Regions from separate parts of the Streptomyces drozdowiczii genome, predicted to be linked through region 2. Evidence: riboswitches for the same ligand, from Rfam matches in the RefSeq annotation. Region 2 holds a riboswitch; each other region holds the start of a gene.

Region 1 (7,063 bases), 1.5 Mb from region 2:
AGCTGCAGGCCGCACGCGAGGCGATGGTCAACGCCGCCAAGTACGGTGGCGAGGGCGGCGCCGTCCAGGTCTACGCGGAGGTCGAGGGCCGCACGGTCTTCGTCTCCGTTCGGGACCGGGGCCCGGGGTTCGACCTGGACTCCGTACCGGGGGACAGAATGGGCGTACGAGAATCGATCATCGGCCGGATGCAGCGCAACGGCGGCACGGCCCGGCTGCGTTCGGTGCCCGGCGGGGGCACCGAGGTCGAGCTTGAGATGGAGAGGACGAGCGATGAACGGGACCAGTGAGGCGGCCGGGGGCCAGGAGAACCCGCAGCGCCGGGTACGAGTCGTGCTCGTCGACGACCACCGGATGTTCCGCACCGGCGTCCAGGCCGAGATCGGCCGCACCGAGGAGACCGGCGTCGAGGTCGTCGGCGAGGCGGCCGACGTCGACCAGGCGGTCACCGTCATCACGGCGACCCGCCCCGAGGTCGTCCTCCTCGACGTCCACCTCCCCGGCGGCGGCGGCGTCGAGGTGCTGCGCCGCTGCGCGCCCCTGATGGGCGCCGCCGAGAACCCGGTGCGCTTCCTCGCGCTCTCCGTGTCCGACGCCGCCGAGGACGTCATCGGCGTCATCCGGGGCGGCGCCCGGGGGTACGTCACCAAGACGATCACCGGCACCGACCTGGTCGACTCGGTCTTCCGGGTCCAGGACGGCGACGCCGTCTTCTCGCCCCGCCTGGCCGGCTTCGTCCTCGACGCCTTCGCCTCCACGGACGCGCCCCCGGTCGACGAGGACCTGGACCGGCTGACCCAGCGCGAGCGCGAGGTGCTGCGCCTGATCGCCCGGGGCTACGCGTACAAGGAGATCGCCAAGCAGCTGTTCATCTCGGTGAAGACGGTCGAGTCCCACGTCTCGGCGGTGCTCCGCAAACTCCAGCTCTCCAACCGCCACGAACTCACCCGCTGGGCGACGGCGCGACGGCTGGTCTAGGGGCCTTTTCGGATCAGGCCGGGTCCAGCGAGATGTTCAACTTCTCGCCGATCCTGCGGTAGCCGATGGAGACGTAGATCCGCTCCACGTCGGCGTCGCCCGGCTCCAGCCACACCACCCGGCAGCCCCGCGCGAACGCGGTGCGCGTCAGGTGGGCGGAGAGCGCGGCGCCGATGCCCCGGCGGCGGAAGTCCGCGCCGACCGCCAGGCCCGCCAGCTCGCTCAGCCCGTCCACCGGGACCGAGCAGCCGCCCGCGCCCGCCGGTACGCCGCCGACCGTCGCGAGCGCGGCGACCCCGCCGCCGGCGACCGCGTCGCGCAGCCACTCGACCGTGCCGTCCTCGGGCTCGCCCTCCCCGCCGTAGCCCAGGTGCTGGACGAGCGCGGCGGCGGCGAACTCCGCGTCGGACGCGGGCTCGGCCATGACCAGGCCCGCGACCGGCTTCGGGTCCACGAGGCCGCCGGGGGCGCAGGCGAGGATCGGGGCGCGGTTCTCGACGGTGAACCCGGCGGCGAGCAGCGCCGGTTCGACGGCGGGCGCCCAGCCGGGCAGGAACTCCAGGCGGGGCATCCGGTCCCGCTCGCGGAACGCCGCTATGAGTGCGTCGAGTTCGCCGGGGGTGGGCTCGGCGTCCTGGTCCGGGATCGCGTAGTTGGCGTACTTCAGCGACCAGTTCGGGTTGTAGCGGATCACGAACGGCCCGACGCGGACATGGTCCGGGGAGCGCAGCGTGAGCGTACGGGCATGGGTCTGGACGTCGGCGTCCATCGGCATGTGCGGGTGTCCTTCGGGCCGTTGGCTTCGGAGGGCCGGAGCCTATGCCACCCGGGTCGCCCCCGCGAAGGGCATTTCGTCGAGGGGCGCGATCCGGACCGGGGCCCCGGGACGCGGCGCGTGGATCATCCGGCCGTTCCCGATGTACAGGCCGACATGGCTGATGCCCGAGTAGAAGAAGACCAGGTCCCCGGGGGCCAGCTGGGAGCGCGGCACCCGCTGCCCGGCGTTGATCTGGGTGTACGTGGTCCGGGGCAGCGACACCCCGGCGGCGCGCCAGGCGGCCTGGGTGAGCCCGGAGCAGTCGAAGGAGTTCGGCCCGGTCGCGCCCCATACGTACGGCTTGCCCAGGGCGTTGTACGCGAAGGCGACCGCCTGAGCGGCGCGGGAGTTGGGCGCGGCGACGGGGGAGCGCGGGGCGCTGCGGTCGGCGTGGCCGGCCCCGCGGCCCTCCTCGGAGGCGTCGTAGGAGGCGCGCTCGGCCGGGGTGAGGCGGGCGAGCAGGCGGCGGGCCTCGGCCAGCTTGGCGCGGACGGTCGCCCGGTGCTCCTTCAGGGCGGCCTGCCGGGAGGCCAGCTCGGTGAGCTTCCCGGCCGCCTCGGCGCGTACCTGGGCGATCTCCGCGACCTGGCGGCGCACCGAGCGCACCTCGGCGGCCCGGCGCTCTCCGGCCCGCTCCGCGTAGGTGGCGCGGCGCAGGTACTGGTCGGGGTCGGAGGAGAGCGCCAGCTGCACGGAGGGGTCGATGCCGCCGGACCGGTACTGCGCGGCGGCGTACGCGCCGAGCACGTCGCGGGCGGTGTTGAGGCGGGCGGTCCTGCGGGCGGCCTCGTCGCGCAGGGCGTCGACCGACTTGGCGGCGGCGGTCGCCTCGGACTTCGCGCCGTTGTACTTCTCGGTGGCGACCTCCGCCTCCCGGTACAGCCGGTCCACCTGGGCCTTGACCTGCTTCGCGGTGGGCGCGGGGTCCGCGTGCGCGGCTCCCGGCAGCACGGCGGCCGTCGCGGCTCCGGCGACGGCGAGGGTCGCCGCGGCGCGGGCCGCGGAGGCGGTGGTGAGGCGCTGCCTGGGTTTGCGATGCGCTGCCACGGGGGCGGGCGTCCTTCCGTGCGACGGCCCGGCGGGGTATACCGGCGGGCTTCTCCGGTGGCCGGGGAGGACGGTTCCTGGTCCACGGCCACCGGGAAGGGACGCTAATCCCAGGTCACGGGAAGGTGTCGTTATGACGGTTATTGCCCGCTCTTGGCGTGGCATTGTCACTGCGTGATCGCTCTTGCAGCCCTGCTGACCGGGAAAAGGGTCGCAGAATCAGGCAAAAAGTGCATTCATCATTCAAGCGGCCCGTAGGCCCCACCCTGCCCGGAGCGGTACGGGAAGAGGGTTCTAGGGTGCGGAACCATGCGTGTACTCATCGATTTCGTCGTCGCCCTGCACATCATCGGCATCGCCGCCCTGCTCGGCGGCTTCCTCGGCCAGATGAAGGCGATGAAGGCCGGCACCGCCCGGTTCGTCCCCGGCATGCTGCACGGTGCGCTGACCATGCTCGTCACCGGCGTCGCCCTCGTCGGCCTGGACCAGGCCGACGACCACCCCGTGAACAACGTCAAGATCGGCATCAAGCTGCTGTTCCTGGTCGTGATCCTGGGGCTCGTCTACATCAAGCGGGACGAGGAGAAGGTGGAGAAGGGCGCCTTCGCGGCGGTCGGCGCGCTGACCCTGGCGAACATCTTCATCGCCACGCTCTGGACCTGAGCGGCGGACGCGCCCCGGAAGAGCGGGCCGGTCCGCGCGGACCGGCCCTCTTCCCCGGTCAGGCCGGGCGCACACTCCCGTAGATCGGCATGTAGTAGATCGACTCCTCGCGCACGTTCGCCCCGGGCTTCGGCGCGTGGATCATCATCCCGTCGCCCTTGTAGATCCCGACGTGGCTGATGTCGTCGTAGAAGAAGACCAGGTCACCGGGTTGCAGATCGGCCGTCGCGACCCGGGTCCCGACGTTCACCTGGTCCCAGGTGGTCCGCGGGAGGTCGACGCCCGCCGCCTTCCAGGCCGCCTGCGTCAGTCCCGAGCAGTCGTACGAGGCGGGGCCGGTCGCCCCCCAGACGTACGGCTTGCCGATCTGGGCGCGGGCGAACGCGAGGACCTTCTCCGCCTTCGTGGAGGCGCTGCTCCCGGAGCCGGTGTCCGAGCCGGAGCCCGAGCCCGTCTCCGTACCGCCGCTCCCCGACTCCTTGGCCTTCTGCTCGGCCTCCTTACGGGCGGCGGCCTGCTTCTTCGCCAGCTCCGCCGCCTTCCGCTTCGCCTCCGCCTCCTTCTTGCGCTCCAGCTCCGCCAGGCGCGCCTTCTCCTCGGCGGTCAGCTTCGACAGCAGTGTCCGGGCCTCGGTCAGCTTCGTCTGGACGTTCTGCTTGCTGGTGCGCAGATCGGCCTGCGACTCGGTCAGCGTCTCCAGGCTCTCCACGGCCTCGGCCCGCTGCTTGGACACCTTCGCCTGCTGCGTACGGAACTCCGTGACCGCCTGCTGCTGGCGCTCGGCCATCCGGTCCATGAGGTGCGTCTGGTCGAAGAACGACTGCGGGTCGTCGGCCAGGAAGAAGGTCGCGGTCGGCGCGAGGCCGCCGTTGCGGTACTGGGCGGCGGCGTAGTTGCCCAGCGTCCTGCGGGCGTCGTTCAGCTTCTCGGTGCGCTCGGCCACGCTGTCCAGGAGCGTGTCGACCTTGGACTTCTGCCGGTCCGTGGCCTCCTTGGCCTGGTTGTACTTCTGGGTGGCGGTCCCGGCCTGCCGGTACAGGTCGTCGACCCTCTTCTGGACTTCCTCGATGCTCGGCTTCGGCGCGGGCGCGGCCATCGCGCTCTGGGAGGACAGCAGCGTCACCGAGGCCAGCGCGGCCGAGGTCAGCCCGACGGCGGGGACGGTGGAGCGCATCCGGGTGCGCGGTTTGCGATGCGACGCCAAGGCCGGCATCTCCTTCCGTGGACCGCCTACCGGGTTAGCTGTCGGGTTCGGGCGGAACGGAAGGCTGCCCTACGGTCCGGTGGGGAAGGACCGATTCACCCCGGTACTACGTGTGGGTCCCCGGTTCCGGGCGGGCCCGGATTCGGCGTGGCGGCACGCTCGGCGTAGGTCGCCTCTGGGGGTACGGGCCGTCCGAACGTGCACGCTAGCCAACTGATGGGGCCGCTGTGAAGGTTGGTGTGCGATATGCCCGATACATTTCCGTGACCTTTTCGGACCGGGGCCGGGTGTCAGTCGGGCGCCTTAGACTCGGACAGCGATGAGCAGCCTCTTTGACGACAGTTTCCTGGCCGGCCTCCAGCAGGAGGAGGACGCGCCCCCGCCGCCCCCCGAGGACCCCGCACCCGAAGCGGTGCCGGAGGACCTGTTCGCGGGCGTGTTCGAAGGCCCCCGCCGCCCCGTGACGCGTACTACCGCGACGGCGCGCACCGCCCCGTCATCGACCCCGAGGCGCTGCTCGACGGGCTGAACACCGAGCAGCGCGCCGCCGTCGTGCACGCCGGGTCGCCCCTGCTCATCGTGGCCGGCGCGGGCTCCGGCAAGACCAGGGTGCTCACCCACCGCATCGCCCACCTGCTGGCCGAGCGGGGCGTCCACCCCGGCCAGATCCTGGCGATCACCTTCACCAACAAGGCCGCCGGCGAGATGAAGGAGCGCGTCGAGCAGCTGGTCGGGCCCCGGGCCAACGCGATGTGGGTGATGACCTTCCACAGCGCCTGCGTCCGCATCCTGCGCCGCGAGTCCAAGCGGCTCGGCTTCACGTCCTCGTTCTCGATCTACGACGCCGCCGACTCCAAGCGGCTCATGGCCCTGGTCTGCCGCGATCTGGAGCTGGACCCGAAGCGGTACCCGCCGAAGTCCTTCACCGCCAAGGTCTCCAACCTCAAGAACGAGCTGATCGACGAGGAGACCTTCGCGGGCCAGGCGGCCGACGGCTTCGAGAAGACGCTCGCCCAGGCGTACGCGATGTACCAGGCCCGGCTGCGCGAGGCCAACGCGCTGGACTTCGACGACATCATCATGACGACGGTCCACCTGCTCCAGGCGTTCCCGGACGTCGCCGAGCACTACCGCCGCCGCTTCCGGCACGTCCTCGTCGACGAGTACCAGGACACCAACCACGCCCAGTACACGCTGGTACGCGAGCTGGTCGGCCCGGCCGGCCCGGAGAACGCCCCCGCCGAGCTGTGCGTCGTGGGTGACGCGGACCAGTCGATCTACGCCTTCCGGGGCGCGACCATCCGCAACATCCTCCAGTTCGAGGAGGACTACCCGGACGCGACGACGATCCTCCTGGAGCAGAACTACCGCTCCACGCAGACGATCCTGTCCGCCGCCAACGCGGTCATCGAGCGCAACGAGAGCCGCCGCCCCAAGAACCTCTGGACCAACGCCGGTACCGGCGCCCGCATCACGGGCTACGTCGCGGACACCGAGCACGACGAGGCGCAGTTCGTCGCCGAGGAGATCGACCGCCTCACCGACGCGGGCGACGCGAAGGCCGGCGACGTCGCCGTCTTCTACCGGACGAACGCGCAGTCCCGTGTCTTCGAGGAGATCTTCATCCGCGTCGGCCTGCCCTACAAGGTCGTCGGCGGCGTCCGCTTCTACGAGCGCAAGGAGGTCCGGGACGTCCTGGCCTACCTGCGGGTCCTCGCCAACCCCGAGGACAACGTCCCGCTCCGCCGCATCCTCAACGTGCCCAAGCGCGGCATCGGAGAGCGCGCCGAGGCCATGATCGACGCGCTCTCGCTGCGCGAGAAGATCACCTTCCCGCAGGCGCTGCGCCGGGTGGACGAGGCGTACGGCATGGCCGCCCGCTCGGCCAACGCCGTGAAGCGGTTCAACACGCTGATGGAGGAGCTGCGCACGGTCGTGGAGTCCGGCGCCGGTCCCGCCGTGGTGCTGGAAGCGGTCCTGGAGCGTACGGGCTATCTCGCCGAGCTCCAGGCGTCCACCGACCCCCAGGACGAGACCCGCATCGAGAACCTCCAGGAGCTCGCCGCCGTCGCCCTCGAATTCGAGCAGGACCGGGGCGAGGAGGAGGGGTCGGGCACGCTCGCGGAGTTCCTGGAGCAGGTCGCGCTCGTCGCCGACTCCGACCAGATCCCGGACGAGGACACCGACGGCTCCGGCGTCATCACGCTGATGACCCTGCACACCGCGAAGGGCCTCGAATTCCCGGTCGTCTTCCTGACCGGCATGGAGGACGGCGTCTTCCCGCACATGCGGGCGCTCGGCCAGGTCAAGGAGCTGGAGGAGGAGCGCCGCCTCGCCTACGTCGGCATCACCCG
Region 2 (7,063 bases):
CGGATGCCGGACCTGGAGCTGCTGCCCGGCGCGTACGACCTGCCGGGCGCCCGGCTCCTCGACCTCGTCCAGGTCATGGACCGCATCCGGGTCGAGTGCCCCTGGACCTCGCAGAAGACCCACAAGGGCCTCGCCAAGTACGCCATCGAGGAGGCGTACGAGCTGGTCGAGGCGATCGAGGACGGCGACCGCGAGGAGCTGCGCGAGGAGCTGGGGGACGTACTGCTCCAGGTGGTCTTCCACGCGCGCATCGCGGAGGAGGACGAAGAGGAGCCGTTCTCCGTGGACGACGTGGCCGGCACGCTCATCGAGAAGCTGATCCACCGCCACCCGCACGTCTTCGGCGACGAGACCGCCGAGGTCCCGGAGGACAGTCGCGCCCATTGGATGCGCACCAAGGCGATCGAGAAGCAGCGTGAATCCGTCACCGACGGGGTACCGATCGGCCAGCCCGGCCTGGCGCTTGCCGCGAAGCTCGCGAGCCGGGTCCGTACCGCCGGACTCGACGTGCCGCTCCCCGAGGGTGACGACATCGGCTACCGCCTCCTCGCCCTCGCCGTACAGGCTCAGGAGGAGGGCATCGACCCGGAGGCCGCCCTGCGCGCCGCGGGCCGCGCGTACCGGGACGCGATCCGGACGGCGGAGGGCACCGGATAACGTCGGGGAGTGAACGACAGCCCCGCCCAAGCCGCGGCCGTACCCGCCGGCTGCCCCGCCCACACCTCGTCCGCCGCCGTGCCGCCCGCGCCCGAGCTCTTCACCTGGGAGTTCGCCACCGACCCGTACCCCGCGTACGCCTGGCTGCGCGAGCACAGTCCCGTGCACCGCACCACGCTGCCCAGCGGGGTCGAGGCGTGGCTCGTCACCCGGTACGCGGACGCCCGGCAGGCGCTCGCCGACTCGCGGCTGTCCAAGAACCCGGCGCACCACGCCGAGCCCGCGCATGCCAAGGGGAAGACCGGCATCCCCGGGGAGCGCAAGGCCGAGCTGATGACGCACCTGCTCAACATCGACCCGCCCGACCACACCCGGCTGCGCCGCCTGGTCTCCAAGGCGTTCACGCCCCGGCGCATCGCGCAGTTCGCGCCCCGGGTGCAGGAGCTGACGGACCGGCTCATCGACGGGTTCGTGGAGAAGGGGGAGGCCGACCTGATCCACGAGTTCGCCTTCCCGCTCCCCATCTACGCGATCTGCGACCTGCTCGGCGTGCCCCGCGAGGACCAGGACGACTTCCGGGACTGGGCGGGCATGATGATCCGGCACGGCGGCGGGCCGCGCGGCGGGGTCGCCCGGTCCGTGAAGAAGATGCGGGCCTATCTGCTCGAACTGATCCACCGCAAGCGCGAGGACCTGGGCGACGACCTGATCTCCGGGCTGATCAGGGCGAGCGACCACGGCGAGCACCTGACGGAGAACGAGGCCGCCGCGATGGCCTTCATCTTGCTCTTCGCCGGTTTTGAAACGACCGTGAACCTGATCGGCAATGGCGTCCACACCCTGCTGAACCACCCCGCCGAGCGCGAGCGGCTGCAACGCGCGCTGGCGGCCGGCGACAGCGAACTGCTGGCCACCGGGGTCGAGGAACTGCTGCGCTACGACGGCCCGGTGGAGCTCGCCACCTGGCGGTTCGCCACCGAGCCGCTGACCATCGGAGGGCAGCGCGTGGCGGAGGGCGATCCGGTGCTCGTGGTGCTCGCGGCGGCCGACCGGGACCCCGAGCGGTTCGCGGGACCGGACACCCTGGACCTGTCGCGGAGCGACAATCAGCACCTCGGCTACGGCCACGGCATTCATTACTGTCTGGGAGCGCCGCTCGCGCGGCTGGAGGGACAGGCCGCGCTCGCCACTCTGCTGACGCGCCTTCCGGACCTGCGACTTGCGGGAGAATCGGGGGATTTGCGGTGGCGCGGCGGGCTCATCATGCGCGGACTGCGCACTCTGCCGGTGGAATTCACGCCGGGGGCGCGCACCCGGGAAAGTGACGCTCTGTCAACTCTGTGACTTTCGCGTGATCTCTACTGCATCGACTTGTGACTCACGTTCGAGTTTCGCTAGGTTCACCGTTCGACTCACCAGTCGCTTGTCAGTCACACGGAAGGCATCTCCCATGGGCTCCGCGAACGGCAGACACCGCCGCCCTCGTCAGGCACCCGCCATCGTGGTCGCCGCAGGCGTCACCGGCTCGGCCATCGCCATCCCGCTGCTCGGCGCGGCAAGCGCACACGCCGCGGACACCGCGACCTGGGACCGGGTGGCCGACTGCGAGAGCGGCGGGACCTGGAGCGCCGACCTCGGCAACGGCTCCTACGGCGGTCTCCAGTTCACGCCGGAGCTGTGGAAGGCGTACGGCGGCGAGGCTTACGCGGAGCGCGCCGACCTCGCCAGCCGCTCGCAGCAGATCGCGGTGGCCGAACGGGTCCTGGCTGCCAAGGGCCCGAAGGCGTGGCCCAGCTGTGCGGTGATCTCCGGGCTCACCAAGGCCGCGGGCAAGGCGGACGTGGACCCGGGCGACCAGGACGCGGACGAGCCCGCCCGGAGCGCCGACTCGGGCCTCGACGCCGGTCTCGGCACCGACCCGGTGGACGACGCGTCCTCGGCCTCCTCGGCCACCCCGTCGGACGCGGCGTCCGGCTCGGCCGCCACGGAGAAGAAGGCCGGCAAGGGCTCCGGCAAGCACGCGGGCAAGAGCGCCGACGCCTCCCCGTCCGCCGACCCCTCGGGCACCCCGTCCGCCGACCCGTCCGCCTCCGCCGACCCGTCCACGACGCCGTCCGCCGACCCCTCCGCGGACCCCTCGGCGAGCGCGGCGGACGACGCGCGGGCGAAGGGCGGCAAGCACCGGGGCGCCCCGGCCGCCGACGAGGCCGCCGGGACGGCCGAGGGGCGGGACGCGGGCCGGCACGCCTCGCGGGGTGACGGTGACGCACGCGACAGCGCCACGCGGCCGGCTGACGGCACGTACACCGTACGGCCGGGCGACAACCTCTGGGCGATCGCCGACGCGCAGGAGCTGCCCGGCGGCTGGCCCGAGCTGTACGAGGCGAACAAGGCCGAGGTGGGCTCCGACCCGGACCTCATCCTGCCCGGTCAGAACCTCGATCTGGGCCTGGCCGGCCCGGCCCCCGAGAAGGTCGCCGAGAGCGCCGGATGAGCCGTTAGAGCCCTCTGTGCTTTGGGTGGTTTAAGAGGCCCATGTCCCACTTTTGACCGAGTGAGACATGGGTCTCTTTGCGTGAACTCACGCTGCTTGTCCGGGAGGTCCCGCCGCATCCGTTCCGACCTGCACAAATGAGGGTTCATCGGATGCTCTTACGGGATGATTATCCGGTATGTCCTTCTTTGAATATGGCCGGTGGGTGTGATTACGGTCGGAACCGCTCGCACCGCGGGCCCCGTCGACCGTCACGCCGAATCCTGCCGTCGGTCGAAGGGAACAGACGCGAAAGCGCCGTAGGCAGGAGCGGGGGACCCAGGTAGGCGCTGGGCCCGGTCGTCGGGAGACGAACCGGGGCCGGCTAGGGGTGAAGTCGCGCCAGGAGCGCGGCCGGGCAACTCACTTGGCCCGAACCCGACAGCTCACCTCGCAGGCGTCGGTGAGGAGAAGACTCGATGCTGCTCAACCGCAAGGGCAACAAGCACCGCCGCCCCTCCAAGGCCGTCCGTGTCGCGACGCTCGCCGGTGTCGCCGGTGCCGCCGTCGCCGTGCCGCTGATGGGCGCGACCAACGCCTCCGCCGCCTCCGTCGCCACCTGGGACGCCGTCGCCCAGTGCGAGTCCGGCGGCAACTGGTCGATCAACACCGGCAATGGCTACTACGGCGGCCTGCAGTTCTCCCAGTCCAGCTGGGCCGCCGCCGGCGGTACGCAGTACGCGCCCCGCGCCGACCTGGCCACCAAGGCCCAGCAGATCGCCACCGCCGAGAAGCTCCTCGACATGCAGGGCCCGGGCGCCTGGTCCTGCGCCGGTGCCGGCAACCTGACCAACGACGGTGTCGACCCGGGCGTCGACACCGGCTCCGGTGCCGCGAAGCAGGAGGCCGCCCCCAAGCAGGAGGCCGCCCCGAAGAAGGCCGAGCGCACCGAGGCCCCGGCCACCAACCGCTCCGACCGCTCGGACGCCCCGAAGAAGACGGTCACCACCCCCACCGGCAAGAAGGTCGCCAAGGGTGACGGCGAGTACAAGGTCGTCGCCGGTGACACGCTGAGCAAGATCGCCTCCGCGCACCACGTCAAGGGCGGCTGGGAGCGGCTGTTCAAGCTGAACAAGGACATCGTCCAGGACGCCGACCTGATCTACCCGGGTCAGCAGCTCCACCTCACGAAGTAACGAAGCAGCCGCGATCCCTCCTCGCTGATCGCTCAGGCCGCCCCGGCCCGGCACGCACTCTCCCCCCGTGTGTGCCGGGCCGGGGCACGCCGCATCAGGGGCGTTCGCACCTCGTGGACCGTTCAACTGTTGTAGTTACTGACCAGTAAATATTTGGCGTTCCGCCCCGGTATGCCCGCCCTCGGGTCCTTTTTCGTCCCAGGGGACGGGCGGTCGGCCGACGCAGACGGCCGGGCCGGTTAGGCTCTTGTCGCAAGGCCAAAGCGACCCTGCACAACCAGCGTCATATCCCAGAAGGAGATGCCTCGTGCCGTCCATCGACGTCGTCGTAGCCCGGGAAATCCTCGACTCCCGGGGCAACCCCACGGTCGAGGTCGAGGTCGGCCTCGACGACGGCAGCACCGGTCGTGCTGCTGTTCCGTCCGGCGCCTCCACCGGCGCGTTCGAGGCCATTGAGCTTCGCGACGGCGACCCCAACCGCTACCAGGGCAAGGGTGTCGAGAAGGCCGTCCTGGCCGTGATCGAGCAGATCGGCCCGGAGCTCGTCGGCTACGACGCCACCGAGCAGCGCCTCATCGACCAGGCGATGTTCGACCTGGACGCCACGGAGAACAAGGGCTCGCTCGGCGCCAATGCCATCCTCGGCGTCTCCCTCGCCGTCGCCCACGCCGCCTCCGAGGCCAGCGACCTGCCGCTGTTCCGCTACCTCGGCGGCCCGAACGCGCACCTGCTGCCCGTTCCGATGATGAACATCCTGAACGGCGGCTCGCACGCCGACTCCAACGTGGACATCCAGGAGTTCATGATCGCGCCCATCGGCGCCGAGTCCTTCTCCGAGGCGCTGCGCTGGGGCGCCGAGGTCTACCACACGCTGAAGAAGGTCCTGAAGACCAAGGGCCTCTCCACCGGCCTCGGCGACGAGGGCGGCTTCGCGCCGAACCTGGAGTCCAACCGCGCCGCCCTCGACCTCATCATCGAGGCCATCAAGGAGGCCGGTTACGCCCCGGGCAAGGACATCGCGCTCGCGCTCGACGTCGCCGCCTCGGAGTTCTACAAGGACGGCTCGTACGAGTTCGAGGGCAAGTCCCGCTCGGCCGCCGAGATGACCGAGTACTACGAGGAGCTCGTCTCCGCGTACCCGCTGGTCTCCATCGAGGACCCGCTGTACGAGGACGACTGGGCCGGCTGGAAGGTCATCACCGACAAGCTGGGCGCCAAGGTCCAGATCGTCGGCGACGACCTCTTCGTCACCAACCCGGAGCGCCTGGCCCGCGGCATCGAGGAGGGCTCCGCCAACGCCCTGCTCGTCAAGGTCAACCAGATCGGTTCGCTGACCGAGACCCTGGACGCCGTCGAGCTGGCCCAGCGCAACGGCTTCAAGTGCATGATGTCGCACCGCTCCGGCGAGACCGAGGACGTCACCATCGCCGACCTCGCCGTCGCCGTGAACTGCGGTCAGATCAAGACCGGCGCCCCGGCCCGCTCGGACCGCGTCGCCAAGTACAACCAGCTGCTGCGCATCGAGGAGATCCTCGACGACGCGGCGGTGTACGCGGGCCGCTCGGCGTTCCCGCGCTTCAAGGGCTGACGGCCCGTCGGGGGCTGACGCCCCCTCGGGTACCCCCCGCCTCCGTCCGTCCCCGCGCCCGGTCACGTACCGTGTGCGGGGACGGACGTCGTAATGGGGAGGCGGGAACATGGCCGTGAAGGACAGGGACCGGTTCTCCACCGCGACCCGGCTGCGGCTGCTCGGTGAGCAGACCGCCGCCCGCGTCTACCGGTCCCAGAACCGGCGCCAGGCCCGCCGCTCCCGGCTCACCGGCCGGGCCGCCTTCCTGGCCCTGGTCGTCTGCTCCCTGGTCGTCGCCCTCGCGTATCCGATGCGGCAGTACGTGTCGCAGCGCGACGAGATCGCCGACCAGCGCAGGCTGGCCCGCGAGGCCGAGGCGCGCACCGAGGAGCTGCGGGACCAGAAGGCCCGGCTCCAGGACGACGCGTACATCAAGCGGCTGGCCCGCGAGCACCTGCACTACGTTCTTCCCGGGGAGACCGGCTACACCGTGGTCGACCCCGACGCGGTCAAGGAGCGCAACGGGAAGCCGGCCGAGACGGACCGGCCCTGGCACTCCAACCTGTGGGACGGCGTGGACAGCGCCGACCGCGGCTGACGGCCGCCCCCACCCCCGTACCTCTGCAGAACCCGCGGTTCGAGCAGTCCGATCAGCACCCTAGGCAGGCATGGAAACGCCCCCTCCCCAGACCGAGCCCACCGTCCCCACCGAGGCGGACATCGCCGCGTTCCAGCAGCAGCTGGGCCGCCCGCCGCGCGGGCTGCGCGCCATCGCGCACCGCTGTCCGTGCGGCAACCCGGACGTGGTCGAGACGCAGCCCCGGCTGGAGGACGGCACGCCGTTCCCGACGACGTACTACCTGACGTGCCCGCGCGCCGCGTCCGCGATCGGCACGCTGGAGGCGAACGGGGTCATGAAGGAGATGACCGAGCGCCTGGGCAGGGACCCGGAGCTGGCGGCGGCGTACCGGGCGGCGCACGAGGACTACATCGCGCGGCGCGACGCCATCGAGGTCCTGGAGGGCTTCCCGAGCGCCGGCGGCATGCCGGACCGGGTGAAGTGCCTGCACGTCCTCGTCGGGCACTCGCTGGCGGCCGGTCCCGGCGTCAACCCGCTGGGCGACGAGGCGATCGCGATGCTCCCGGAGTGGTGGCGCAAGGGCCCGT
Region 3 (7,063 bases), 3.5 Mb from region 2:
GCGGTACGACGTCGCGGCCGAGCTGGCCGCCGCCGGGCGCATCCCGCATCTGGCCCGCCATCTGCCGGGCGGCGTCTGGGAGAAGCGGCACGCCCCGGGCAGCTTCACGTACGCCTCGCACCAGGCGATGTTCGCGGGGTTCCTGCCCACCCCGGCCACGCCCGGGCCGCACCCCCGGCTGTTCGCCGCCCGGTTCGCGGGCAGCGAGACCACGGCGGAGCGCACCTTCGTGTTCGACACCCCGGACCTGGTCTCGGGGCTCGCGAAGGAGGGCTACCGCACGGTGTGCATCGGCGGTGTCGGCTTCTTCAACCTTCGGGGGCCGCTCGGTTCGGTGCTCCCCGGGATGTTCCAGGAGGCGCACTGGGAGCCGGAGTTCGGCGTGCCCTCGCCCACCTCGTTCGAGGCGCAGGTGGCCCGCGCCGAGGAGGTGGTCGCCGCCCTGCCCGCCGAGCAGCGGCTGTTCCTGTTCGTCAACGTCTCCGCGCTCCACCAGCCGAACTGGTTCCACACGCCCGGGGCCACCCGCGACGCCGGTGACAGCCGTGCGACGCACGCCGCCGCCCTGGAGTACGTGGACGCCCACATCGGCCGGCTCTTCGCCGCCGCGAGCAGCCGCCGCCGTACCTTCGCCATCGTCTGCTCCGACCACGGCACGGCCTACGGCGACGACGGCTACACCGGCCACCGGCTCGGCCACGAGTCCGTCTGGACCGTCCCGTACGCCCACTTCTTCCTGGAACCGGGGGCCGTCCGATGACCGTGACGCACACCGTCCGCCCGTACGAGAGCTATGTGTACGCCTACCCGCACAAGACGGCGTACCGCCCGCTCGCCGAGCAGCCCGGCGGGCGGCCGGCCCTGGACGAGCTGTGGGCGGGGGAACGCAAGGACGCGCTCTCCCTCTATATGCACATCCCGTTCTGCGAGGTCCGCTGCGGCTTCTGCAACCTGTTCACCCGGATCGGCGCCCCCGACGAGCTGACCTCGCGCTATCTCGACGCGCTGGACCGGCAGGCGAGTGCCGTGCGCGACGCGCTGGGCGACGCGGAGCCGGTGCGGTTCGCGGCGGCGGCGTTCGGCGGGGGCACGCCCACCTTCCTGACGGCGGGCGAGCTGGAGCGGCTGTGCGACATCGCGGAGAAGCGGATGGGCGCCGATCTGCGCTCCGTGCCGCTGTCCGTGGAGACGTCCCCGTCCACCGCGACCGCCGACCGCCTCGCCGTGCTCGCCCGGCGGGGCGCGACCCGCGTCAGCATCGGGGTGCAGTCCTTCGTGGAGGCCGAGGCCCGCGCGGCGGTGCGCCCGCAGCACGCCGCCGACGTGGAGCGGGCCCTCGGCGCCATCCGGGACGCCTCCATACCCGTGCTCAACATCGATCTGATCTACGGCATAGACGGCCAGACCGAGCGGACCTGGCACACCTCACTGGACGCGGCGCTGCGCTGGCGCCCGGAGGAGCTGTACCTCTACCCGCTGTACGTGCGCCCGCTGACCGCCCTCGGCCGACGCTCCCCCGCAGAGGCCGACGCGGCCTGGGACGAGCAGCGCCTGCGCCTGTACCGGGCCGGCCGCGACCACCTCCTGGCCCACGGCTACGAGCAGGTGTCGATGCGGATGTTCCGCCGCGCCGACGCCCCGCGCGCGGAGGGGCCCGACGACTACGCGTGCCAGACGGACGGCATGATCGGCCTGGGCTGCGGCGCCCGCTCCTACACCTCGCGGCTGCACTACTCCTTCGACTACGCGGTCCGGATGGGCGAGGTCCGGGGCATCATCGACGCCTACACCGCCACCGAGGACTTCTCCCGCGCCGAGGTCGGGCGGTACACGGACGGGGACGAGGCGCGCCGCCGCCATCTCCTCCAGTCGGTGCTCCAGGCGCGGGGCATGCCCGTGGAGGACTACCGCGAACGGTTCGGCACCTCGCCCTACGAGGACTTCCCCGAGGAGCTGGCCCGGTTCGAGGCCCGGGGCTGGCTCGACGCCGGGACGCCGGGTCTGCTGCGGCTGTCGCCCGAGGGGCTGGCGTACTCGGACGCGCTGGGCCCGGAACTCTTCTCCCCCGCCGTCCGGGCCGCGATGGCCGCGTACGAGCTGAAGTGAGGGACCGTGGACCTGACGATTCTCTACCGGGGCCCGCTCGCCTCCTGCGACTACGACTGCCCGTACTGCCCGTTCGCGAAGCGGCGCGACAGCCGGGAGCAGCTGCTGGCGGACCGGGCGGCGCTCGAACGGTTCACGGCGTGGGTGGCGGCGCAGAGCGGTGACCGGATCTCGGTGCTGTTCACGCCGTGGGGCGAGGGCCTGGTGCGCTCCTGGTACCGCAGGTCGATCGTGGAGCTGGCGGGCCTCCCGCACGTACGCCGGGTGGCGATCCAGACGAACCTGAGCGGGCGTACGCGGTGGCTGGCCGAGGCGCCGGAGGCGGCCCGCGAGCGGATCGCGCTCTGGTGCACGTACCACCCGGGGCAGACGCCGTACGAGCGTTTCCTCGGCCGGTGCGCGGAGCTGAGGGACCTCGGGGTACGGCACAGCGTGGGCGTGGTGGGGTTCGACGCCCATCTCGGCGAGGCGCGGCGGCTGCGGGCGGCGCTCCCGGAGGAGGTCTACCTCTGGGTCAACGCCGCCGAGGGGCACACCTACACGGACGAGGAGGCGGAGCGGTGGACGGAGATCGATCCGCTGTTCCCGTACAGCCGCCATCCGCACCGCTCGGCGGGGCTGCCCTGCCGGACCGGTGAGTCGGTGATCTCGGTGGACGGGGAGGGCACGGTGCGCCGCTGCCACTTCGTCCGGGCGGAGCTGGGCAATCTGTACGACGGGAGCTACCGGCGTGCGCTGGGCCCGAGGGCCTGCCCGCTCGCCGTCTGCGACTGCCACATCGGCTATGTGCACCTGGAGACGCTGCCGCTGTACGACGTGTTCGCGGGCGGGGTGCTGGAGCGCGTTCCGGCGGCGCTGCCGCTGTCCACGGTCGCCCCGACGCGGTCTCGGGGCGACTGAGGACAGCGGCAGCGGGTCCGTCAGAGCGGCAGCAGGTCCGGCCGCTTCGGCTCGACGTGGTCGCCGGAGGACTCGCCGCGCAGGCGTCGTCCGATCCACGGGACGAGGTATTCGCGCGCCCAGTGGATGTCGTCGCGGCGGATCTCCAGCGTGCCGCGCGGCGGCTGCGGCGGCCACGCCTGGTCCGGGTCGGCCGGCACGTCCAGGCCGAGGACCTGGGCGGCGCGCAGCGCGACCCGGGTGTGTCCCTCGGGCGACAGGTGCAGCCGGTCGCCGTCCCAGGCGCGCCGGTCCTGCACGGAGCGCAGCGACCACAGGTCGAGGACCGGGCAGCCGTAGCGGTCGGCGATGGCCCGGACGTGGGCGGTGTAGGTGGCGATCTTGCCGCGCAGATGGCGCAGCACGGGGACGCCTCGGGTGTCGAAGCCGGTGGTGACCATGACGGTGCCGACCGACCGCGTGAGGTCGGCGACCGCCCGCTCGAAGCGTTCAGCCACGTCGTCCGGGTCGGTGCCCGGCCGGATGATGTCGTTGCCGCCGGCGCAGAAGCTCACCAGATCGGGGGCGAGTTCCTTGGCGCGGGGCACCTGCTCCTCGACTATCTGGTCGAGGAGGCGTCCTCGTACGGCGAGATTGGCGTACCGGAAGTGCCCGTGCACGGAGAGGGGTGAGCCCTCGGCATCCGTCCGAATGCCGGGCTCCGGGAGCCGGTCCGCGAGAAGTACCGCGAGCCGGTCGGCCCAGCCGACGAACGTTCCGTCCGGGCCGGGGTCGCCGACTCCCTCGGTGAAGCTGTCGCCAATCGCCGCGTACGACCCGATGGCGCCCTGTCGGTCGACGGCGCCCTGCTGGAGGTTGTTCGAATCGTCTGCCACAACCGCATATCCTGCACCCCGGAATGTGACCTACGCGACCGTAATAAGGGGTTGACGGGTGGTGAGATAAACCACCCGGTCAGTTTTCGGTAAAGGGGGAATAAGCAGAGGGACGACGCACCGCCGTGCGCCGTCCCTCTGTGTCGTTCGGTGACCCGGATCACCGGGCCGGTACCGCTCGGATCAGACGTAGATCCCGTGCGACGCCAGGTAGGCGATCGGGTCGATGTCCGAGCCGTACTCCGGGCCGGTGCGGACCTCGAAGTGGAGGTGCGGGCCGGTGGCGTTGCCGGTGGAGCCGGAGAGGCCGACCTGCTGGCCCGCGGTCACGGTCTGGCCCGCCGAGACGGAGAGCGAGGACATGTGGCCGTACTGGGAGTAGTGGCCGTCGGCGTGCTTGATGACGACCTGGTTGCCGTAGGCGCCGCCCCAGCCGGCGGTGACGACGGTGCCGGAGGTGATGGCCTTCACGCTGGTGCCGGTGGAGACGGGGAAGTCGATGCCGGTGTGGCTGCCGCTGGACCAGCTGGCGCCGGAGGCGCGGTAGGCGGTGGTGTGGTTGCCGGGGACCGGGTGGACGTAGCCGGAGGCGTTGTCCTGGGAGGCCGGGGCCTCGGTCTTCGCCTCGGTCTGCGCCTCGGTCTTGGTCTCGACCTTCGTCTCGGCCTTGGGCGCGGCCTTCGCCTCGGTCTTCTCGGCCGTCTTGGCGGGGGCCTTGGACGGGGTGGTGGCGGCGGGGGCCGCCTTGGCGCCGAGGGTCAGCTTCATGCCCGGGAAGATCAGGCTCGGGTTCTCGCCGACGACCTCGCGGTTGTCCTGGTACAGCTTGTGCCAGCCGCCCTTGAGGTGGTGCTGGGCCGCGATCTTCGACAGGTAGTCGCCGGAGACGACGGAGTATGTGGTGGTGCCGGTGCTCTTCGCGGGCTTGGCCGGGGCGGTGTGCGCGGCGGCCGACTGCGACGTGGCCGGGGCGGACTGCTCCGCGGCGTGGGCACCGGTGGCGCCGAGCAGCGGAAGCGCGATGACGGCTCCGCCGGCGCTCGCGGCGACGACGCCGCGGGCGATGGTGCTGGACTTGGGACGGCGGTGCTTACCCGAAATGGGCATGAAGAATTTCCTCTCCGGCGCCTGCGAGGTGAGCTGTCGGGTTCGGGCTGGAGATGCCCGGCCGCGCCTGGCGCGACTTCACCCCTAGCCGTCCGGTCGTCCCGGTCGGCGGCTTACCTGGTTCCCCCGCTCCTGCCACACGGTGAGTGGGTGCGAATTCCGGACGGCGGCAGGATTGGGCGTTCCATCCGGATGGACATGGAACGTAAGCGAGCCGGGGCGACGGAAACAAGCCACACGTTCGGCACCGCATTCCGCACCGGAATTGCGGTGCGGAATTCCGGTCACACTCCGTGGATTACGGATCTTGGCTTTCCGCGCGGCGCGGGGACTACCCAGCCGGGCCGTCAGCACACACCGTCACGGATATGATCCCGCTCACGAGCGGGTGATCATCTCCCGCACAATCGGGGCAAGTTGGCAATATCCCATCAATACGGACATGCCATATCCCTCGCCCGGGTCGGCACCGAGCGGGCGGCCGAGATGATTGCCCCAGGAACCGATGTCGTATCGTCGCGGTCGTGGGCCCGTCGGCGATACGCGCCGGGGCAGAGCCTCCAGGAGTGACCGTGACGCAGCAGCTGCCGCAGACCCCGCCGACGGAGCCCGTCCTCACCGGCGTCCGCAACTTCCGCGACGTGGGCGGCCTGCCCACCACCGACGGCCGTCGGGTCCGGCACGGCCGGCTCTACCGCAGCGGTCACCTGGCGCACGCCACGGCGGAGGACGCGGCCTTCCTCGGCGGGCTCGGCCTGCACACGGTCTTCGACTTCCGCAATGCGGCGGACCACAAGCTGGACGGCCTGGACATCGAGCTGCCCGGCGTACGGAACGTGAGCATCCCGCTCAGCGACCCGGCGGACGGCGCGGAGTTCTGGCGGATGGTGCGCGACGGCAATCTGGCGGAGCTGCGCTCGATCCTGGCCGACGGCAAGGGCACCAGCCGCATGGTCGCCTCGTACCGCTCGATCATCCTGGAGCGCACCGCCGAGCACAGCCGGGTGCTGCACGCCCTGGCCGAGGACAGCGTCCCCGCCCTGATGCACTGCGCGGCCGGCAAGGACCGGGCCGGGCTCTCCATCGCGGTGACGCTGCTGGCGGTGGGCGTCGGGCGGGAGACCATCGAGGCCGACTACCTCAAGTCGAACGACGCGCACCGCCGCTACCGCATCCGGCGCAGCGACACCTCGGCCGCCGGGATGTCGCCGGAGGTGCTGGAGCTGCTCAACCCGCTCTTCGGCGCCCAGCCCGACTACCTCGCCGCGGCCTTCGCCGCCATCGACGAGACCTGGGGCGGCACCGACCGCTACCTCACCGACGGGCTGAAGCTCACGCCCGCCACCCGTGAGGAGCTGCGCGAAAGGCTCCTCGACGAGAGCTGAGCCGGCCTCCCCTACTGGTTGTGCATGCCGACCGCGAAGAGCAGGTAGAGGAACGCCGCGATGACGTGCCCGGCCACGAGATAGGCGAAGAGCCGGATGACGAGTCCGCGCGGCATCTTCCTCTCCTGGGTGTCGGCACCGGGACGCGGAGCCGGGGTGAGCGGGTCGTAGTGCTCTGAATCGGACATGACGGGCCTCTCAGCGACGGTGGACCTGGCCACCGAGGCACAGGTCGGCGGCGGGGCTCTGCAGCAGGGTGTGGACGAAGAGCAGCTCGGCGCCCTCGGGTTCGGGGGCGGCGATCCGGTGCGGGGTGAGCGAGTCGAAGTGCGCGCCGTCCCCGGGCGCGAGGTCGTGGACCGTCTCGCCGAGCGTCACCCGGAGGCGGCCGGTCAGGACGTACAGCCACTCCTCGCCGGGGTGGACGCGGACCAGGTCGCCCTGGGCGCCGTACGGGACGCGGACGCGCAGCGCCTGCATCGCCCGGCCGGAGCCGCCGGCCTGCTGGTACAGCCAGCCGTCGGCGGCCGGGCCCTCGAACGGGCGGCCGCGGACGATCGCGTCACGTTCCGGGGGGATCTCACCGAGGAGTTCGGAGACCGTCGTACCGTAGATCCTGGCCAGCTGGAGCAGCATCGGCAGCGAGGGCTGGCGTCGGCCCGTTTCGAGCCGGGAGAGGTGGGCGGGCGA
Region 4 (7,063 bases), 1.9 Mb from region 2:
CGCGTGGTCGGCGGCGAAGAGCTGTCCCGTACGGCCGAAGCCCGTCGCGATCTCGTCGAACACGAGCAGCACGCCGTACGCGTCGCACGCCTCGCGCAGTACGCGCAGATAGCCGGGGGAGTGGAAGCGCATGCCGCCCGCCCCCTGGACCACCGGCTCCACGATCACCGCCGCCAGCTCGTCGGCGTGGAGCGCGATCAGCTCGCGCAGATGCGCCGCGTACGCGGGGTCGGGCCCGGAACCGTAACCGGCGGGCGGTTCGTCCGCGAAGACCTGGCGGGGCAGCGCGCCGGACCACAGCTCGTGCATCCCGCCCTCCGGGTCGCACACCGACATCGGCTGCCAGGTGTCCCCGTGGTAGCCGCCGCGCCAGGTCAGCAGCCGCTTCTTGGCCGGCCGCCCGGCCGACCGCCAGTACTGGAGGCACATCTTCACGGCCACCTCGACCGACACGGAGCCCGAGTCGGCGAGGAAGACGTGGCGCAGCGGTTCCGGGGTGATCTCCACCAGCCGGGCCGCCAGCCGGACGGCGGGCTCGTGAGTGAGCCCGCCGAACATCACATGGCTCATCCGGTCCAGCTGGCCGCGTGCCGCCTCGTTCAGCACGGGGTGGTTGTAGCCGTGCACGGCCGACCACCAGGAGGACATCCCGTCGACCAACTCGCGCTGTCCGTGGGCGGGTTCGGCGAGCCGCAGCCGGACCCCGGACGCGGACTCCACGACCAGCGGTTCCTGCCGGCCCGGCATGGGGCCGTACGGATGCCAGACGTGCGCCCGGTCCAGGTCCCGGAGTACGGCGGGGGAGAGCGGCTCAGGCATTGGGCGCGAGGTCCGTACCGGCGCCGCGGCGGCGGACCGCCACCAGGTCCGTGCGGGCGCCCGGCGTCTCCGGCACCTCGGCGGCGGGAACGGCCTCCGCCTCCGCGCCCTCCCCGCACGGCCCGCAACCGCCGCCCGCGTGCGAACCGCAGCCCTCGGCCGCATGGGAGCCGCAGCCCGCCGCCGCGTCCGCGCGGTGCCGGGGGAGCGTCGTCGTACCCGCCCCCTCCACCTCGAAACCGGCGTCCGCGATCATGTCCAGATCCGCCTGCCCGGCCTGGCCCTCACTGGTCAGGTAGTCGCCCAGGAAGATGGAGTTGACCAGGTGCAGGGCGAGCGGCTGCATCGAGCGCAGATGGACCTCGCGCCCGCCCGCGAGCCGCACCTCCACGTCGGGGCAGACGAACCGCACCATCGCGAGGATCCGCAGACAGCGCTGCGGCGTCAGGTTCCACTCCTTGGCGAGCGGGGTCCCCTCGAACGGGATCAGGAAGTTGACCGGCACCGAGTCCGGGTCCAGCTCGCGCAGCGAGAAGACCACGTCGACCAGGTCCTCGTCGCTCTCGCCCATGCCCGCGATCAGCCCCGAGCAGGCGGAGAGCCCGGCGGCCTGCGCCTGCTGCACCGTGTCGACGCGGTCGGCGTAGGTGTGGGTGGTCGTGATCTCCCCGTACGTCCCCTCGGACGTGTTGAGGTTGTGGTTGTACGCGTCGGCGCCCGCCGAACGCAGCCGGTCGGCCTGGCCCTCGGAGAGCAGGCCGAGGCAGGCGCACACCTCGACGCCCTCGTTCTGCTCCTTGATGGCCTCGATGGTCTGCGAGACCCGGTCGACGTCCCGGTCCGTCGGACCCCGGCCGCTGGCCACCAGGCAGACGCGCTTGGCGCCGCCGGCCACCCCGGCCGCCGCCGCCTTCGACGCCTCCTCCGGCTTCAGCCAGGTGTACTTGAGGATCTCGGCCTTGGAGCCGAGCCGCTGCGAACAGTACGAGCAGTCCTCGGGGCAGAGCCCGGACTTCAGATTGACCAGATAGTTGAGTTTCACCCGCCGTCCGAACCACTGACGGCGCACCTCGCCGGCCGCGGCCACCACGTCGAGCAGTGCGTCGTCCGGGGTCGCCAGCACGGCGAGCGCTTCTTCACGGGTCGGCAGCTCGCGCCGCAGCCCCTTGTCCACCAGCGTGTTCAGGAGGTCCATGGCGATGATCCTGACGCACCGCACCGCCCCGAGCCAAGGAGGAACCGGACAACAGAGCTGACAGGGGGTGTGTGCATTGCCACACCGTGTCTCGGCATGAGCCCGGTTAGGGTCTGTGAGCTGCCTACAAAAGGGACCGCCCATGCCCGCCACCCCGTTCGACTGGATCGACGACGAGGCGCGCCGGCGCGCGGACGCGGGCCTGGTCCGCAGGCTGCGGCCCCGCGAGGCCGAGGCGGAGCCGCTGGACCTCGCGAGCAACGACTACCTCGGGCTCACCCGGCACCCGGAGGTGACCTCCGCAGCGGCGGACGCGGCGCGCCGCTGGGGCGGCGGGGCGACCGGCTCCCGCCTGGTCACCGGCTCGACCGCGCTCCACGCCGAGCTGGAACGCGAACTCGCCGCGTTCTGCGGCTTCGAGGCCGCGCTCGTCCTCTCCTCCGGTTACGCCGCCAACCTCGCGGCCCTCACCGCGCTCACCGGACGCGGCGCCCTCATCGCGTCCGACGCGGGCAACCACGCCTCCATCGTGGACGGCTGCCGGCTCTCCCGGGCCGAGACCGCCGTCGTCCCGCACGCCGACCCGGAGGCCGTCCGCAAGACGCTGCGCGGGCACGGGGGCCGGAAGCTGGCCGTCACCGACTCGGTGTTCTCCGTGGACGGCGACGCCGCGCCGCTCGCCGCGCTGGCCGCCGTCTGCCGGGCGGAGGGCGCCGCGCTCCTGGTGGACGACGCGCACGGACTCGGGGTGCTCGGCGAGGGCGGACGCGGCGCGCTCGACGCGGCGGGGCTCGCGGGCGACGCGGACGTCGTCGCCACGCTCACCCTGTCCAAGTCCCTGGGCAGCCAGGGCGGCGCGGTCCTCGGCCCTGCCCGGGTCATCGACCACCTGGTCAACACCGCGCGGACGTTCATCTTCGACACCGGGCTCGCCCCGGCCGCCGTCGGCGCGGCCCTGGGCGGACTCCGGCTGCTGCGCCGCGAACCGGAGCGCGCGCTCAGGGCGCGTACGGTCGCCACCGCGCTGTACGAGGGGCTGACGGCGGCCGGGCTGACCGCGGTGCGGCCCGACGCGGCGGTCGTCTCGGTCCGGGCGCCCTCGGCCGACGCCGCCGTGCGCTGGGCCGCCGACTGCCGGACGGCCGGGACGGCGGTGGGCTGCTTCCGGCCGCCGTCCGTGCCCGACGGCATCTCGCGGCTCCGGCTGACCGCCCGCGCGGATCTGACGGACGAACAGATCGCGCGGGCGGTGGAGACGGTGCGGAGGACCGCACCGCAGAGCTGAGGCGGTGGTCCGGCTCAGCGTTTCAAGCCGGAGACGAAGGACGTCCAGGCCGCCGTGGAGAACTCCAGGGGCGTCCGGGCCACGTCCTTCGAGTCGCGCACGGCCAGCAGCCGGCCGCTCCCGGACGGCGCGGTCTCCACGCAGTTGTTCATCCCCGTGCTGTAGCTGCTGCTTCGCCAGCGCGAGGCGTGCCGGGCGAGGTGTTCGGACATGACGCTTCCTCCGGGCGGTGGGGGGTCACCGGTCGCCGCGGTCGATCGCGGCGATCCGGTCCAGCGTGTGCTCCGGCGACAGCGCGTGCGTCTGAAGGGTCTCGAAGGCCGAGCTGTACGCCGCAAGGTCTTCTTTCCGTTCCAGATAGAGGCTACTCGTCAAGTGGTCAAGAACGACCACGTCAAGGTCGGAAGCGGTCGGAAAGGAGAAGATAACGAAAGGGCTGGTGAGGCTGACATAGCCGCCGACCGAGAACGGAAGCAACTGGAGTTGCACATGGGGAAGTTGTGCCACCCGGGCGAGATGGCGCAGCTGCTCCCGCATCACTCTTCGGCCACCCACCTCCCGGTGCAGCACCGCCTCGTCCAGGACCGCGCTCAGCCGCAGCGGCGGATCGCTGCGCAGCACCCCCTGCCGGGTCAGCCGCACCTCCACCAGCGAGTCCAGCTGGCCGGACGGCAGTCCGTCCAGCGATGCCCGGGTCACCGCGCGGGCGTAGTCGGCCGTCTGCAACAGGCCCGGGACCACCGTGGTCTCCAGCGTGCGGGCGGTGCGCGCCTGCGACTCCAGGCTGATGAAGTCGCGGTACTGGGCGGGATGAGCCCCCGGTAGGCGTGCCACCAGCCGGCGCCGCCCCGCCCGCCGAACCGGCGAGCGCGCCCAGGACCTCGCGGAGCTTCGGATCGTCCATGCCGTACGCGTCGAGAAGCCGGTTCACGTCATCCGGCCGCACCCCGCTGACACCTGTCTCGATCCTGCTCACCTTCGACTGGTGCCAGCCGAGCAGCGCCGCCGCCTCCCGGCTCGTGAGACCTGACGTGTGACGCAGGCTCCGCAGCTCCTCTCCCAGCTTGCGGCGCCGCACCGCAGGGCCGTGCTGCATCCGATGGCTCCCTCCCGCTGCCCGACGAGCAGACAGTGTGGCGCCCGAGCGGGCCCGTGTGGGGAGAGTTCACCGGTTTGAGGGACAGATATATGCATATCTTGGTGGATCGCCGCCACGGAGGGGAGCATCGGTGGCAATCTGGCGCGAAGCACAACCGGACCGCTCGCCGGTCCGGTATCGGGTGGGAAAGGGACGGCTCGCCATGGCAGACCATCAGGAAGCACGCGTCACCCTGCCGAGCGAGCCGGTCTCGGTCTCCGCGGCCCGCGGGTTCGTCGCCCGGGTACTGACGGAGTGGGGCCTGCCCGAGGACGCGGAGCTGGCCGACACCGTCCGCCTGATCCTCTCGGAGCTGGCCACCAACGCCGTCCTGCACACCTTCGGGCAGTCGCCCACCTTCACCGTCGACCTGCGCCTGGAACGGGACGAGGAACTGCGCCTCGGGGTGACGGACAGCCACCCCCGCCGGCCGCAGCGGCTGCCCGCCGCCGTCCAGCAGGACAACGGCCGCGGCATGGTCATCATCCGCTCGCTGGCCAAGGAGTACGGCGGCCGGCTGGCCGTCACCCCCACCGCCGACGGCGGCAAGACCGTCTGGGTGGCGCTCCCGTGGCAGGTCCCCGTCCAGCCCTGAGGCGGCCGGGTCAGGCGACCCGGCCGTAGTAGACGCTCCGCGTCCAGATCTTCTCCAGGCGGACCACGGCGCCCGTCTTCGGCGAGTGCCAGATCTTCCCGCTGCCGGCGTAGATGCCGACGTGGTAGACGCTGCGCCCGGAATGGAAGAAGACCAGGTCACCTCGTTGGCGCTTGGACGCCGAGATGTGCCTGGTCCTGTTGTACTGCTGCTGGGCCGTCCGGGGAGTTTCTTGCCGGCCTTCTTGAACGAATAGAGCGTCAGCCCCGAACAGTCGAAGCTGCCGGGCCCGGTGGCGCCCCAGCGGTAGGGCGCCCCCTTCTTCGACGCGGCGATCTTCAGGGCCTTCATCGCGTGGCCGGCCGCCTGCGCCTCGGGCGCGGCTCCTGGGACGCACAGCGTGCCGCCGACGGCGGCGAGAGTCATGACCGAGGCCGTGGTGGCCCGGGCGAGCAGAGACGGGACATGAACCTGCGCACTCATGCGCAACCCTTCGTCAGCCGCCTGTGAAGGATGACCTGTCGGGTTCGGGCTGGCGAAGTCGCCCGGCCGCGTGACGCGGCTTCACCCCGAGGGACAACCGGAGATCCGGCGGTCCCGTAGTGCTCGGGTCCTCCACTCCTGCCGATCCACTCCTGTCGACCAGTCATCCGGGCGGCGGCAGGACTCGGCGTCCGCCCGGACCGCCCCGCCGCGGTGGCGGGGGCTTGTCGTCCCACGGATCTTGACTCACCTCGGGCCGGATTTCCGAGCCGGAACAGCCATCGGTGAAGACCGTCACGGATGGCCCGTTCAGGTGGACGGAAACCCGTACGGCGGTCCGCCGGCCGCCCGCGGCCACGGCCGTACCAGCGGCGTCGCGAAGGAATCCGCCCCCCGCGCATCAGGAAAAGGCAAATCGGCCCGTCGCTCGTGAGAGGGAACTCCTACGCCGAACGAGCGAGGAAATCCGGCGCACCCCTCGGGCGTGTCGGTGACCTGCGGGGGTGTCAGTCCGGCGGGGCGGGCGGCAGGGCGACCCGGCCCGCCCGCCGCTCGCCGTCCAGCGCCCGCAGCGCGCGGGTCAACGTGGCGCTGTGGATACGTGATTCGCCGCGCCGGTGCATCAGCGCGAGCGCGTCCCGTAAGGCCGCCGCGTGCGAGGCGAGCGCCTGGGCGGCGCGCAGGGCCGCGTAGGTGTCGTCCCCGTGCGCCGGGTTGATCCGGCCCACCTGGTCGACCACATGCAGATAGCGGTCGATGAACTCGGACTCGGCCCGGGTCAGGGCGGGCAGCGGCGAGAACTCCGGTGGCTGCATCCCCGGTTCACCACCCGGAGCGCGGCGGCACCGGGAGCCGGTTCCGCACGATGTGGTCCACCAGCCCGTACGCCAGAGCTGCCTCCGCGTCGAGGACGAGATCGCGCTCGGTGTCCTCGGTGACCTGCTCGGCGGAGCGCCCCGTGTGCCGGGCCAGCATGGCGGTCATCGTGTCGCGCATCCGGGCCAGTTCCCGTGCCTCGATCTCCAGGTCGGACGGCTGCCCCTGGACCGGCTCGTCCAGCGCGGGCTGGCTGACGACCACCTTGGCGCCGGGCAGCATGTGCCGCCGGCCCGGGGCGCCCGCGGCGAGCAGCACCGCAGCCCCGGCCCCCGCCCGGCCCAGGCAGTAGGTCTCCACCTCGCAGCCGAGGAAGTTCATCGTGTCGTACAGGGTCGTCATCGCGCCGAACGAGCCGCCCGGCGAGTTGATGTACAGCGAGACGGGCCGGTCCGGCGCGTCGTGCTCCAGGTACATCAGCTGGGCCACCAGATCGTTGGCGGCCGTCTCGTCCAGGGCGGTGCCGAGGAAGACGACGCGCTCGGCGAGCAGCTTGGAGTACGGGTCGAGGGTCCGGGACCCCTGGGAGGTGCGCTCGGTGAACTCGGGCAGGACGTGACGGGCGACGGGACGGTACACGGCGGTGCCTCTCCTCCGGTCGCGCGGGCACAGCGGGGCGCCCGCGCACGCTTCCGTAAAAAATGTACAGGACGTACAGAAGGTTATGATGGG

The links. A riboswitch is a leader RNA that binds a small molecule or an ion and turns the genes downstream of it on or off. The one in region 2 is predicted to bind cyclic di-AMP.
Region 1: another riboswitch for cyclic di-AMP. It lies ahead of NEH16_RS12180 (C40 family peptidase); the one in region 2 lies ahead of NEH16_RS19155 (transglycosylase family protein).
Region 3: another riboswitch for cyclic di-AMP. It lies ahead of NEH16_RS03305 (M23 family metallopeptidase); the one in region 2 lies ahead of NEH16_RS19155 (transglycosylase family protein).
Region 4: another riboswitch for cyclic di-AMP. It lies ahead of NEH16_RS27740 (C40 family peptidase); the one in region 2 lies ahead of NEH16_RS19155 (transglycosylase family protein).

What each region holds. Positions count from the first base shown of each region.
Region 1 is NZ_CP098740.1:2,737,520-2,744,582, reverse strand. It holds gene NEH16_RS12205 (ATP-binding protein) at 1-290, shown strand, start outside; gene NEH16_RS12200 (LuxR C-terminal-related transcriptional regulator) at 274-978, shown strand; gene NEH16_RS12195 (GNAT family N-acetyltransferase) at 992-1,753, opposite strand; gene NEH16_RS12190 (C40 family peptidase) at 1,796-2,842, opposite strand; gene NEH16_RS12185 (hypothetical protein) at 3,152-3,505, shown strand; gene NEH16_RS12180 (C40 family peptidase) at 3,564-4,718, opposite strand; cyclic di-AMP (ydaO/yuaA leader) riboswitch at 4,717-4,867, opposite strand; partial or broken gene pcrA (DNA helicase PcrA) at 5,029-7,063, shown strand, end outside.
Region 2 is NZ_CP098740.1:4,191,543-4,198,605, forward strand. It holds gene NEH16_RS19140 (nucleoside triphosphate pyrophosphohydrolase) at 1-657, shown strand, start outside; gene NEH16_RS19145 (cytochrome P450 family protein) at 667-2,001, shown strand; gene NEH16_RS19150 (transglycosylase family protein) at 2,108-3,151, shown strand; cyclic di-AMP (ydaO/yuaA leader) riboswitch at 3,437-3,605, shown strand; gene NEH16_RS19155 (transglycosylase family protein) at 3,610-4,326, shown strand; gene eno (phosphopyruvate hydratase) at 4,634-5,914, shown strand; gene NEH16_RS19165 (FtsB family cell division protein) at 6,024-6,494, shown strand; gene NEH16_RS19170 (DUF501 domain-containing protein) at 6,565-7,063, shown strand, end outside.
Region 3 is NZ_CP098740.1:724,124-731,186, forward strand. It holds gene NEH16_RS03285 (STM4013/SEN3800 family hydrolase) at 1-760, shown strand, start outside; gene NEH16_RS03290 (STM4012 family radical SAM protein) at 757-2,106, shown strand; gene NEH16_RS03295 (STM4011 family radical SAM protein) at 2,113-3,006, shown strand; gene NEH16_RS03300 (SGNH/GDSL hydrolase family protein) at 3,027-3,881, opposite strand; gene NEH16_RS03305 (M23 family metallopeptidase) at 4,065-4,988, opposite strand; cyclic di-AMP (ydaO/yuaA leader) riboswitch at 4,992-5,151, opposite strand; gene NEH16_RS03310 (tyrosine-protein phosphatase) at 5,561-6,373, shown strand; gene NEH16_RS03315 (DUF6126 family protein) at 6,385-6,561, opposite strand; gene NEH16_RS03320 (helix-turn-helix domain-containing protein) at 6,572-7,063, opposite strand, start outside.
Region 4 is NZ_CP098740.1:6,080,579-6,087,641, forward strand. It holds partial or broken gene NEH16_RS27710 (adenosylmethionine--8-amino-7-oxononanoate transaminase) at 1-819, opposite strand, end outside; gene bioB (biotin synthase BioB) at 812-2,014, opposite strand; gene NEH16_RS27720 (8-amino-7-oxononanoate synthase) at 2,157-3,299, shown strand; gene NEH16_RS27725 (DUF397 domain-containing protein) at 3,314-3,511, opposite strand; partial or broken gene NEH16_RS27730 (helix-turn-helix domain-containing protein) at 3,537-4,395, opposite strand; gene NEH16_RS27735 (ATP-binding protein) at 4,601-5,032, shown strand; partial or broken gene NEH16_RS27740 (C40 family peptidase) at 5,043-5,383, opposite strand; cyclic di-AMP (ydaO/yuaA leader) riboswitch at 5,519-5,683, opposite strand; gene NEH16_RS27745 (hypothetical protein) at 6,022-6,330, opposite strand; gene NEH16_RS27750 (ATP-dependent Clp protease proteolytic subunit) at 6,338-6,970, opposite strand.